2 linked regions of the Pseudorhodoplanes sinuspersici genome follow. The protein of the gene in region 1 interacts with the protein of each later gene in a pairwise test. Links are inferred from orthologs where the notes say so. Each region holds a gene or a part of one and is shown in the gene's direction. Other genes may lie near its edges.

Region 1 (5,945 bases):
CGTCGCCGAAATCGCCTTTCGCGGCTGGACGCGCGATGGCCTCGTCCGGCAGGCGTCGTTCAAGGGATTGCGCAGCGACAAGCCCGCAAAAGAGATCGTGAAGGAGACGCCGATGCCGACACGCAAGGTGGCCAAGGCTGCTGCGACATCCGCAAAGAAGGCGGCAAGCAAGTCTGCGCCGAAAGCGAGCAGCGCGCGGCGGAAGGCGGCGGCCCCGCGCAAGCCTGTCCGTTCGTCCGCCAGCGACGGTGCAGAGCAAATCGAAGGCGTCCGCGTCACCCATCCCGATAAGGTGCTGTTCGCGGCCCAGGACGTCACCAAGCGCGAGTTGATCGATCATTATCTGTCGATTGCCGATGCGATGCTGCCGCATATTGTTGACCGGCCGATCAGCCTCGTGCGCTGTCCGAGTGGCAGCGGCGGATCGTGCTTCTATCAGAAGCATGCCTCGGATGGCTTTCCCGGCGAGTTCAAGTCGATCAGCATTCGCGAGAAATCGGGCACCGACAAATATCTCTATATCGAGGACGAGCGCGGGCTCATCGCCGCGGTGCAGGTGGGCGTGCTGGAACTGCATCTGTGGTGCTGCCATGTCGACGATGTCGAGAAGCCGGACCGGCTGATCTTCGATTTCGATCCCGACGAGGGGCTCGACTTCATACATGTCAGGGAAGCGGCGAAGGAGATGCGCGCCCGGCTGAAGGATCTCGGTCTTGAATCCTTCCCGATGGTGACGGGCGGGAAGGGCGTGCATGTGGTCGCACCGCTCAAGCCCGGCCATAGCTGGGACGAGCATCGCGAATTCGCCGAAGCGCTGGCGCGGGTGATGGCGGAGGAGCATCCCGACCGTTTCGTCGCCAACATGTCGAAGGCCAAGCGCAAGGGAAAGATCTTCGTCGATTATCTGCGCAACCAGCGCGGCGCGACGGCGATCTGCCCGTTCTCGACGCGGGCGCGGCCAGGTGCCTATGTCGCGATGCCGGTGTCGTGGCAGAAGCTGGCCCGGCTCGACAATGCGCATCCGGTGGCGGTGGGCGAGGCGGCAAAGTTTTTGGGCCGCAGCGATCCCTGGCCGGGCTACTTCAAGCTCAGGCAGCCGCTGCCGAGGATGTAGGGCCGAGCGCGCGATGCCGGAGGCCTTTGAGTTGCGCAGCGGTATTTTTGCTGCTAGAACAAAAAGAGAACTTTGTTGACGGTATGGTGTTGAACCGGCCTTGTGCGCGACCACTTGTGGAAAAGGCTTGCTGCGGCAAGCGGCGGCGGACGCGACGCACTAGGGTGCGGGATTGCGCCGGTTTGAACGGGAGAGTGTTATGGCGGGTTCGGTGAACAAAGTGATCCTGGTAGGAAATCTCGGGAAGGACCCCGAAATCCGCCGGACGCAGGACGGGCGGCCGATTGCCAACCTCTCGATCGCGACGTCCGACACCTGGCGCGACAAGGCGACCGGCGAGCGCAAGGAAAAGACCGAGTGGCATCGCGTGGTGATCTTCAATGAGGGCCTGTGCAAGGTCGCCGAGCAATATCTGAAGAAGGGCGCCAAGGTTTACATCGAGGGTGCGCTGCAGACCCGCAAATGGACCGACAAGGACGGCGTCGAGAAATACTCGACCGAAGTGGTGCTGCAGGGCTTCAACTCGACGCTGACCATGCTGGATGGCCGCAGCGGTGGCGGCGGTGGTGACCGCGTGTCCGATTATTCTGGGGCTGACGATTTCGGCTCGCCCGGACCGACCGCCTCGCGCCGGCCGGCGATGGCTGGCGGCGGCGGTCGCGGCGACATGGACGACGAAATTCCGTTCTAGCCCGGGCCGCGTTAAGCCCACGCCGCGCGCACGCCGTCGATCACGAATTGCACGGCGAGCGCGGCGAGGATGACGCCGAGCAGGCGCTCCAGCACGATGTTGCCGGTGACGCCGAGCAGTTTCGCCAGTCGCGCGCCGATCATGAAGGCGAGCAGGCACGAAATCAGCACGATGGCGATGACCGCAATCAGACTGCCCAGGCGGACGATGTCCTGGCCGGCGCGTCCAGCCAGGAGAATGGCGGCGGTGATCGCGCCGGGGCCGGCCATCAGCGGGATCGCCAGCGGGAAGGCGGCGATATTGCGCACCTGATCGTCGATCGCCGCTTCCGCCTCATGCGATTTCCGCACGATGCGCACGCCGAACACCATTTCTGAGGCGATCGAGAACAGCAGCAGGCCGCCGGCGATGCGGAACGCCGGCAGGCCGATGCCCAGCTTGTTCAGGAGCCAACTGCCAATCAGCGTTGCCCCGCACAGGATGGCAAAGGCAATCAGGCTGGCGCGCAGCGCGACCTGACGGCGCGCCTTGGCCGGCAGCCCCTTCGTCAACGAGACGAAGATCGGCACGAGCCCGAGCGGATCGACCACAACCAGCAGAGTGACGAGGGCCGAGATGAAGAAGTCGAACGGCATGCAACGAGCCTCGCCCGAAGCGTGAAAAAAGGCAATGCTGGGGCAGGTTCGTAGGTGACTAAAAAGGGTCGCCTAACAATTTGAAATATAAGAGAAATTTACGAGGTTTCCGTCATAAAAGTGTTGGCTTTGGCGACGTGAATCGGCTATGGGAGCGCCAGCCGAATTCTGCTGGAAAAATTCCTTGTCTGAACCTGAAAATCCCGCGTCCGGAGGCTCCCTGCCGCCGGATATTCGCCCCGTGTCGATCACGGAGGAAATGAAGCGCTCGTATCTCGATTACGCCATGAGCGTGATCGTCTCGCGTGCGCTGCCGGACGCGCGTGACGGCCTCAAGCCCGTGCATCGGCGCATCCTCTATTCGATGAACGAGCAGGGGCATACGCCCGACAAGAAATACGTGAAATCGGCGCGTATCGTCGGTGACGTGATGGGTAAATATCACCCGCACGGCGACCAGGCGATCTATGACTCGCTGGTGCGTATGGCGCAGGATTTCTCCATGCGCCTGATGCTGATCGACGGGCAGGGCAATTTCGGCTCGGTCGACGGCGATCCACCCGCGGCGATGCGTTATACAGAATCGCGCCTGGCGCGTCCGGCGATGTCGCTTCTGGCCGACATCGACAGCGACACCGTCGATTTCAATCCGAACTATGACGGCAACGAAAGAGAGCCGGCGGTTCTGCCGGCGCGTTTCCCCAATCTTCTGGCCAATGGCGCCGGCGGCATCGCCGTCGGCATGGCGACCAATATTCCGCCGCATAATCTCGGCGAACTGATCGACGCTTGCGTCGCGATGATCGACGATCCGGCGATCTCGATCGACGACCTCAACGCGATCATTCCGGGACCCGATTTCCCGACCGGCGGCGTGATCCTTGGCCGCGGCGGCATCCGCAACGCTTATCACACCGGCCGCGGCTCGATCATGATGCGCGGCAAGGTCGAGATGGAGACGGTCCGCAAGGAGCGGGAAGCCATCGTCGTCACCGAAATCCCGTATCAGGTGAACAAAGCCACAATGGTTGAGCGCATCGCCGAACTGGTGCGCGAGAAGAAGATCGAGGGTGTCGCCGACCTGCGCGACGAGTCCAACCGCGAAGGCTATCGCGTCGTCATCGAACTGAAGCGCGATGCCATTCCCGATGTCGTGCTGAACCAGCTTTATCGCTACACGCCGCTGCAGACCTCGTTCGGCGCCAATATGGTGGCGCTGGATGGTGGCCGCCCGCTGCTGATGAACCTGAAGGACCTGTTGTCGTCCTTCCTGGCGTTCCGCGAAGAGGTGGTGTCGCGGCGCACCAAATTCCTGCTCAACAAGGCGCGCGACCGCGCGCATGTGTTGGTCGGTCTGGCCATCGCCGTCGCCAATATCGACGAGATCATCCGGCTGATCCGGGCATCGAAAGACGCCAACGCGGCGCGCGAGGCGTTGATCGCGCGCGACTGGCCGGCCCGGGATGTCGAGGCGATGATCACGCTGATCGACGATCCGCGTCACCGCATCAACGAAGACGGCACCTACAAGCTCTCCGAGACCCAGGCACGCGCCATTCTCGACCTGCGGCTGCAGCGCCTGACCGCGCTCGGCGTCGAGGAAATCCAGGCCGAACTGGACAAGCTGGCGGCCGAGATCAGCAATTATCTCGATATCCTGCGCTCGCGCGCGCGGATCCAGCAGATCGTCAAGGACGAACTGGCGGAAGTGAGGGACGCCTTCGCGACGCCGCGCCGCACCGAGATCGTCGAACAGATGGACGAGGTGGAGGAGGAAGATCTCATCCACCGCGAGGACATGGTCGTCACCGTCTCGCATCAGGGTTACATCAAGCGCGTGCCGCTCTCGACCTATCGGGCGCAGCGCCGCGGCGGCAAAGGCCGTGCCGGCATGCAGACACGGGACGAGGATTTCGTCGCGCGGCTGTTCGTGGCCTCGACCCACGCGCCGATGCTGTATTTCTCCTCGCTCGGCCGCGTCTACAAGCTGAAGGTCTGGAAGCTGCCGGTGGCAGCACCACAGGCGCGCGGCAAGGCGCTGATCAATATCCTGCCGCTGGCGCAGGGCGAGCGCATCACCACCATCATGCCGTTGCCGGAAGACGAGACGACGTGGTCCGAACTCGATGTGATGTTCGCGACCACCAGCGGCACCGTGCGACGTAACAAGCTGTCCGATTTCGCCGACGTGCGTCCGTCCGGCATCATCGCCATGAAGCTTGAAGATGGCGAGGCGATCGTCGACGTGCAGATCTGCACCGAGAAGGACGACGTGCTGCTGACGGCCGCCGGCGGCCAATGCATCCGCTTTGCTGTGCCGGAAGTACGTGTCTTCACCGGCCGTACATCGCGCGGCGTGCGCGGCATTGCGCTGGCCGAAGGCGATACGCTCATCTCGATGACGATCCTGCGTCATGTGGAGGCCTCGTCCGAAGAACGCGTCGCTTATCTGCGCCGGGCCAATGCCGTGCGTCGCGGTGGCGAAGCCGACGAGACCGCGCCGGCCGACGCAGAGGAGACCAATGGCAACGGCATCGAACTGGGCGAGGCGCGCTATGTCGAGATGTCGGCAGCCGAGCAATTCGTGCTGACACTCTCCGAACGCGGCTATGGCAAGCGCACATCGTCGTACGAGTACCGGATCACCGGCCGCGGCGGCAAAGGCATCACCGCCATGGCGATCACGCAGAAGAACGGCAAGATCGTCGCCTCCTTCCCGGTGGAAGAGTCGGATCAGATCATGCTGGTCACCGATGCGGGCAAGCTGATCCGCACCGGTGTCAGCGGCATCCGCATCGCCGGCCGGTCGACGCAGGGTGTGATCGTGTTCGACACGGCGGAAGACGAGCGGGTGGTGTCGGTCGAGCGGCTGTCCGACGACGGCGAAGACGTCTCCAACGGATCGTAAATCGGGCGCGCAAGCCCGCTTTTATCATAATCCAGCAAACGAACTGTAATTCGCGGCATTCAATGACGCGAACAGGATGAGGGGTGTGTCATGCAGGCGGAAGACGCAAGCGAGCTGATGGATCAGGAAAAGATCCACGACAGGTTCAAGCAAAGAGCTGCGATCGCGATCGCTTTCTTCGCCATGCTGCTGGCGATCACCGGGCTTGGCGGTCAGAATGCGACCAAGGAAGCGCTTAACAGCAATATCCAGGCCTCGAACTACTGGAGTTTTTTCCAGGCCAAGAATGTGCGCCAGACCGTCTATCAACTGGCCGCCGACGAATTCGAGCTGGCGTGGCTGAACGACACGACATTATCGCCGGAGGCGAGGGCGGCTTTGAAGACAAAGGCCGAAGCCTACCGCAAGACCGTCGCGCGCTATGAAAGCGAGCCGGAGACCAACGAAGGCAAGAAAGAGCTCATCTCGCGCGCCAAGGAAGAAGAAGGCAAGCGCGAGCACGCGCTGAAACAGGATCCTTATTTCGATTACGCCGAAGCGCTGCTGCAGATTGCGATCGTGCTGATTTCGGTCGCGATCGTTGCCGATCTGGTCTGG
Region 2 (5,692 bases), 2.6 Mb from region 1 along the record:
CTGTTGCGGTCGCGGCCCTGCGCAGCGAAACCATGACGCGGCTGCAAACCGCTCTCGCGGCGGGCCGCGGCGCGGCCACAGCATTTCCGTTTGCCGAGATCAAATTGAATGGCTGGATGGAGAATGCGCTGCTCGCCGAACCCGCATCCGAGATCGAGCAACGTTATCGCGATGTGCTCCGCAATAGTCGCTCGCGCGATGCCGCTGCGGGCCGCACGCTCGATGGCCCGCATCTCACCGATCTCGAGGTCACCTATGGACCAAAAGGCATTCCGGCAGCCGACGCCTCGACGGGCGAACAGAAAGCGATCCTGATCCGTCTGGTGCTCGCGCATACTGCCCTGATCGCCGACATGACTGGCTACGCACCATTGTTGCTGCTCGATGAAGTTTCGGCGCATCTCGATCCGGCGCGGCGGCGCGCGCTCTATGATGCGCTCGCCGAGCTTGGCGCGCAGGTTTGGATGACTGGCGCCGATCCGCAGGCTTTCGACGATATCGCCGATCGCGCGCAGATTTTCGATGTGACGCAGGGCCAAGTCACATCACGCCGCTGAGACGGTTCCCAGCACGTATGCGTCTTTCTTCACCTGTACATGTGGAACTGCTGTTGCAGCTGGGGTTTGTCCCAACAAGAAAAAAGCCGAACGGGCTGGCCCGTCTCAGGGCCCGCTTGGGCTGGGAGTTGCGAGATGGCGAGGAAAACCGGAAGCGCGGAGAAACACAAAACCGGACCCGAGGAAATCAACAAGCGCCTGCAGGAAGCCCTTGATGGCCTGCGTAAGGATGTCACGCGCGTCGAGATCTGGGCAACGGCCCTTGGTTCCTTCACCGAGGCGATTCCGGACTATAGTCCCAGCAAGACATTCGAACTTGGACCAGACATCGACGCCGAAAACCAGACCAAAAACGAGACATCGGCGCCCCCCGGAACCGACCGCAAAAGGCGCTGAAAATCAGCCGGCTCACCGCCGCAGGAAAGGCCTAATTTCTGCCCTCTGCCGGTCTTGAAAAATTGTTCAAATACAACCACTTAAGCTATTGAAAATCGGGCTGTACGCCTCGACTTTTTCGTGTCACATCAGACACGATTTCACGCATTTTTTCGACACTGATTCGAAGGCCCCTATGGCTGAGCCCGCTCGCGACGATACTCCTGAGACGTCTTCCGGTTACGATGCCGAATCCATCAAGGTCCTGAAGGGCCTGGATGCCGTACGCAAGCGGCCGGGCATGTATATCGGCGATACCGACGATGGCTCCGGCTTGCATCACATGGTTTACGAAGTCGTCGACAACGCGATCGACGAAGCCCTTGCGGGTCACGCGAGCAATGTGATGGTCACGCTCAATCCGGACGGTTCCTGCACCGTACGCGATGATGGCCGCGGTATCCCCGTCGACATCCACAAGGGCGAAGGGGTCTCGGCTGCGGAAGTGATCATGACGCAGCTCCATGCCGGCGGAAAATTCGATCAGAATTCCTACAAGGTCTCCGGCGGCCTGCATGGCGTCGGCGTGTCCGTGGTCAATGCGCTATCAACCTGGCTGAGGCTCACGATTTGGCGCGACGGCAAAGAACACACCATGGAGTTCCGCGACGGTGTCGCGCAGGCACCATTGCAGGTGACCGGTGACGCCGAGGGTCGCAAGGGAACGGAAGTGACATTCCTGCCCTCGCCGCAAACCTTTACGATGACCGAGTTTGATTTCTCGACGCTTGAGCATCGTTTGCGCGAATTAGCGTTCCTGAATTCCGGCGTGTCCGTGATCCTGACCGACGCACGCCATGCCGTCGAGAAGCGCGAGGAAATGCGCTACGATGGCGGTATCGAGGCCTTCGTCAAATATCTCGATCGCAACAAGAGCCCGCTGATCCCGCAGCCGATCAACATCAGCATTGAGCGCGACGGCATCACCGTTGAATGCGCGCTGTGGTGGAATGACGGCTACCACGAGAGCGTGCTCTGCTTTACCAACAACATTCCGCAGCGCGACGGCGGTACCCATCTGGCCGGCTTCCGCGGTGCGCTGACCCGCCAGATCACGAGTTATGCCGAGAACAATGGCTCCAGCAAAAAGGAAAAGGTGGCGCTGACCGGCGACGATTGCCGCGAAGGTCTGACGGCGGTGCTGTCGGTAAAAGTGCCCGATCCGAAATTCTCGTCGCAGACCAAGGACAAGCTTGTCTCGTCCGAAGTCCGGCCTGTCGTCGAAAACGTCGTCAACCAGGCTTTGCAGGGCTGGTTCGAGGAACATCCGTCCGAAGCCAAGGTCATCGTCAATAAGGTGGTCGAAGCCGCCGCGGCGCGGGAAGCCGCACGCAAGGCGCGCGAGCTGACACGCCGCAAGGGCGCGCTCGACATCTCGTCGTTGCCCGGCAAGCTCGCCGATTGTCAGGAACGCGATCCGGCAAAATCGGAGCTCTTCATCGTCGAGGGTGACAGCGCCGGCGGCTCTGCAAAACAAGGGCGCAATCGCGAATTCCAGGCTGTGCTGCCGCTGCGCGGCAAGATCCTCAATGTCGAACGCGCGCGCTTCGACAAGATGCTGTCGTCGAATGAAATCGGCACGTTGATCACCGCGCTCGGTGCCGGCATTCGCGACGAGTTCGACATCAACAAGCTGCGCTATCACAAGATCATCATCATGACAGACGCGGACGTGGACGGCTCCCATATCCGCACGCTGCTGCTGACCTTCTTCTTCCGGCAGATGCCGGACATCATCGAAGGCGGCTACCTCTACATCGCACAGCCGCCGCTCTACAAAGTCTCTCGCGGCAAGTCCGAGCAATATCTGAAGGACGAGCGTGCGCTGGAAGATTATCTGATCGAAAACGGTCTTGAGGACAGCGTGCTGAAACTCGCCAATGGCGAGGAACGTGCCGGTGGCGATCTACGCAGGCTGCTCGAAAATGCGCGCTCGGTGCGCAACCTGCTGAATGGCCTGCATTCGCGCTATAATCGCAAAGTGATCGAACAAGCGGCTATTGCCGGCGTGCTCACGCCACGCGTCACCGGCAATCTGGAAAGCGCCGCTAACGCGGCCGAATATATCGCTCGGCGTCTCGACTCGCTGTCGGATGAAACCGAGCGTGGCTGGCAAGGCCGTTTCGATACTGAAGGTTTCCATTTCGAGCGGACCGTGCGTGGCGTGAAAGACGTGGCGATGATCGATCAGGCGCTGCTTGGCTCTGCCGACGCGCGCCGGCTCGACGAATATGCGCCCCTGTTGCAGGACGTCTACGCCAAGCCCAGCACGCTGCGCCGCAAGGGCGAGGAAACGATCATCTTCGGACCGGTCGGTCTGTTCGAGGCCGTGACCAATGTCGGCCGCAAGGGCATTTCGATGCAGCGTTACAAGGGGCTCGGCGAGATGAACCCCGACCAGCTCTGGGAAACCACGCTCGACACCGATGTGCGTTCGCTGCTGCAGGTGAAGGTCCGCGAGTCGGACGAGGCCGACGATATTTTCGGCCGCCTGATGGGCGATCTTGTCGAACCGCGCCGCGACTTCATCCAGGAGAATGCGCTGTCGGCGATCGTGGATGCGTAGCCTCAACTGATTGTTGAGAGCAAAGGCCTTTCTTCATGTTCATGGCAACACCGCTCGTCGAATAGCGGGCCGCTTGCGCCCATTTAGAGCCGTCTTTAACCGCAAGCAGCTATTGGCCACGCGCGCTGATTCTTGGCGCAGAAGATTGCCGAGTTGGAAGAGAGTGGCCATGAGCGTCTTCTTTCCCGTTATTATCAATACAACGACAGGTGTCCTCGGCATCAACAAGATCTATTTGGACGTTGGAAAAAACTTCAAAGCCAATCGCAGGCAGACATTCTAGACCTTTGCACTCCCAGGGCAGAAGCCACCACAGTAAAGCCTGACGCGGCCAAGGTGAGGCGTCACAACGCGGCCTGTTCGTCAGCTTCGCAAGAACTGCCAGTTCGAAGATTGTCATCAGCAAGATTGGCGAATGTCGAGACCCGACGAGCCAGCACGCAGGACCGAACGCCTTCAATTCTGCGATTCAGAAACGCCTGCTCAGTTCAATTCCCGGATACACCTCGACCTGCGCAAATTCGGCAGCGATGTACTGAGCAAGATGTTCGGCAACCGCCGATATCCTTTTCGCGCTTCGATACAGGACGATTTCAATCGACGGCAGGTTTGGCAGCCCCTCGGCTTTTCCAAGAATACGCAGCTCGGAGGTGACTGCACATTCAGGAAAAACGGAGATCGCCAATCCCGCCAGCACTGAGGCTCTCAATCCGGCAACGCTGTCGCAAACGGATGTAATAAGCCACTTGCGTCCAAGCCGATCCAGCGATTCCAGCGCACGCTGACGCAGCACGCTGCCTGGAGGCATGAGCGCCAGCGGCAGAGGCTCTTCGATTTCCAAATCGGTCATGGGCCCAGTGACCCAGACGAGTTTTTCAAGACGCACCGTGTCCCCGCCCCGGAATTCCGGCTGGTTGGTCATCAGCGCAATATCAATCTCTTCACGCTGCAGCGCAGCGTGAAGGTGAACGCTGCGCGTACACATCAGTTCAACCTGGATACCAGGATGCGCGCGTGCAAAACTTCCAAGAATGCCGGGCAAAAGATAGGGCGCATACAAATCCGGCATTCCCAGTTTGACATGTCCCTCAATCATCGGCGCTGAGAAACGCGCTCTTATCTCGTCGTTGATACGGAGCAGGTTTCGCGCATATCCGAGGAAAATTTCACCATCGCGCGTAAGCGTGAGATTGCGGCGGTCGCGGCCAAATAAGGGGCGTCCGAGATTTTCTTCAAGCCTTTTGATCTGGTGCGTAATCGCCGGCTGCGTGCGGCCGACTTTTTTACCGGCGGACGTCAGCCCATTCGTCTCGACGATCGCCACAAAGGTTCGCAGCAGAACAATATCGATATCTGCGATCATCAACATTAAACACGCGAATGGACCCGATACACACAATAAATTTCGCTTCGTAAAAGGTAAAGCGTAACGTTTCCCTCAAGGCTTATCACGGAGATGCAATCGGGACGATCAAAGTGGGACGCGCTGGTCATTAAGACTGGATCTCAATCCGGCACCCAGCACCGTCGAGCAGGAGGAAACAAACATGAACGTCACTCGGCGTCAAATCTTGCGTGCGGGCGGTGCAGCAATGGCTGTGGGCACGCTGCCATCGGCATTCGCTACAACCGCCAAATATCCGGAGCGTCCGATTGAACTCATCGTGCCGTGGGGGCCTGGCGGCGGCGCCGATCAGCTTGCGCGGCTCACCGGCAAACTCAGCGAGCCTATTCTGACGCAAAGCATGCCGATCGTTAACGTCCCGGGCGGTACCGGCGCGACTGGCATGGCGAAACTGTTGGCGTCTCCGGCTGATGGTCATTCAGCGGCAATTTACATTGCCGATAGTCACGCCCTCCTTGTCGGCAAGGACGCGCGCTGGTCGATGGACAGTATCATACCGGCTGCGGTGATGATCCAGGCGCCTTCGTTCCTCTTTGTCGCCCAGAATAGCAGGTTCAAGTCTTGGTCGGACTTCGCCGCAGAGGCGAAAGAAAAGTCCGGCCAACTGAAGGTCGCAACACTCGGTTTCGGCAGCGTTGACGATTTCACGCTCAGCTATCTTGGTGCGCGCGGCATCAAGGTCGTACAAGTTCCTTTCTCCAAGCCGAGTGAGCGCTACATTTCAATCCT

The links. Proteins that work in one complex are often made in the same cells at the same time.
Region 2: the proteins of gyrA (region 1) and gyrB interact in binary tests that used the Escherichia coli proteins (3 or more experiments, as listed by UniProt). The link is inferred for Pseudorhodoplanes sinuspersici from one-to-one orthologs.

What each region holds. Positions count from the first base shown.
Region 1 is NZ_CP021112.1:4,560,069-4,566,013, forward strand. The notes cover bases 2,268-5,548. They hold gyrA (DNA gyrase subunit A), read left to right. Parts: upstream 2,268-2,624; coding sequence 2,625-5,348; downstream 5,349-5,548. Other genes in these bases: CAK95_RS22240 (MarC family protein), read right to left, coding at 2,268-2,440; CAK95_RS22250 (DUF4337 domain-containing protein), read left to right, coding at 5,439-5,548. Outside these bases: ligD (DNA ligase D), read left to right, coding at 1-1,114; CAK95_RS22235 (single-stranded DNA-binding protein), read left to right, coding at 1,314-1,805; more of CAK95_RS22240, read right to left, coding at 1,817-2,267; more of CAK95_RS22250, read left to right, coding at 5,549-5,945. UniProt on the Escherichia coli protein: A type II topoisomerase that negatively supercoils closed circular double-stranded (ds) DNA in an ATP-dependent manner to maintain chromosomes in an underwound state.
Region 2 is NZ_CP021112.1:1,928,321-1,934,012, reverse strand. What follows is about bases 816-3,843. They hold gyrB (DNA topoisomerase (ATP-hydrolyzing) subunit B), read left to right. Parts: upstream 816-1,128; coding sequence 1,129-3,558; downstream 3,559-3,843. Other genes in these bases: CAK95_RS09440 (hypothetical protein), read left to right, coding at 816-953. In the rest of the region: DNA replication/repair protein RecF, read left to right, coding at 1-557; more of CAK95_RS09440, read left to right, coding at 693-815; CAK95_RS09430 (LysR substrate-binding domain-containing protein), read right to left, coding at 4,028-4,927; CAK95_RS09425 (tripartite tricarboxylate transporter substrate binding protein), read left to right, coding at 5,106-5,692. UniProt on the Escherichia coli protein: DNA gyrase negatively supercoils closed circular double-stranded DNA in an ATP-dependent manner to maintain chromosomes in an underwound state.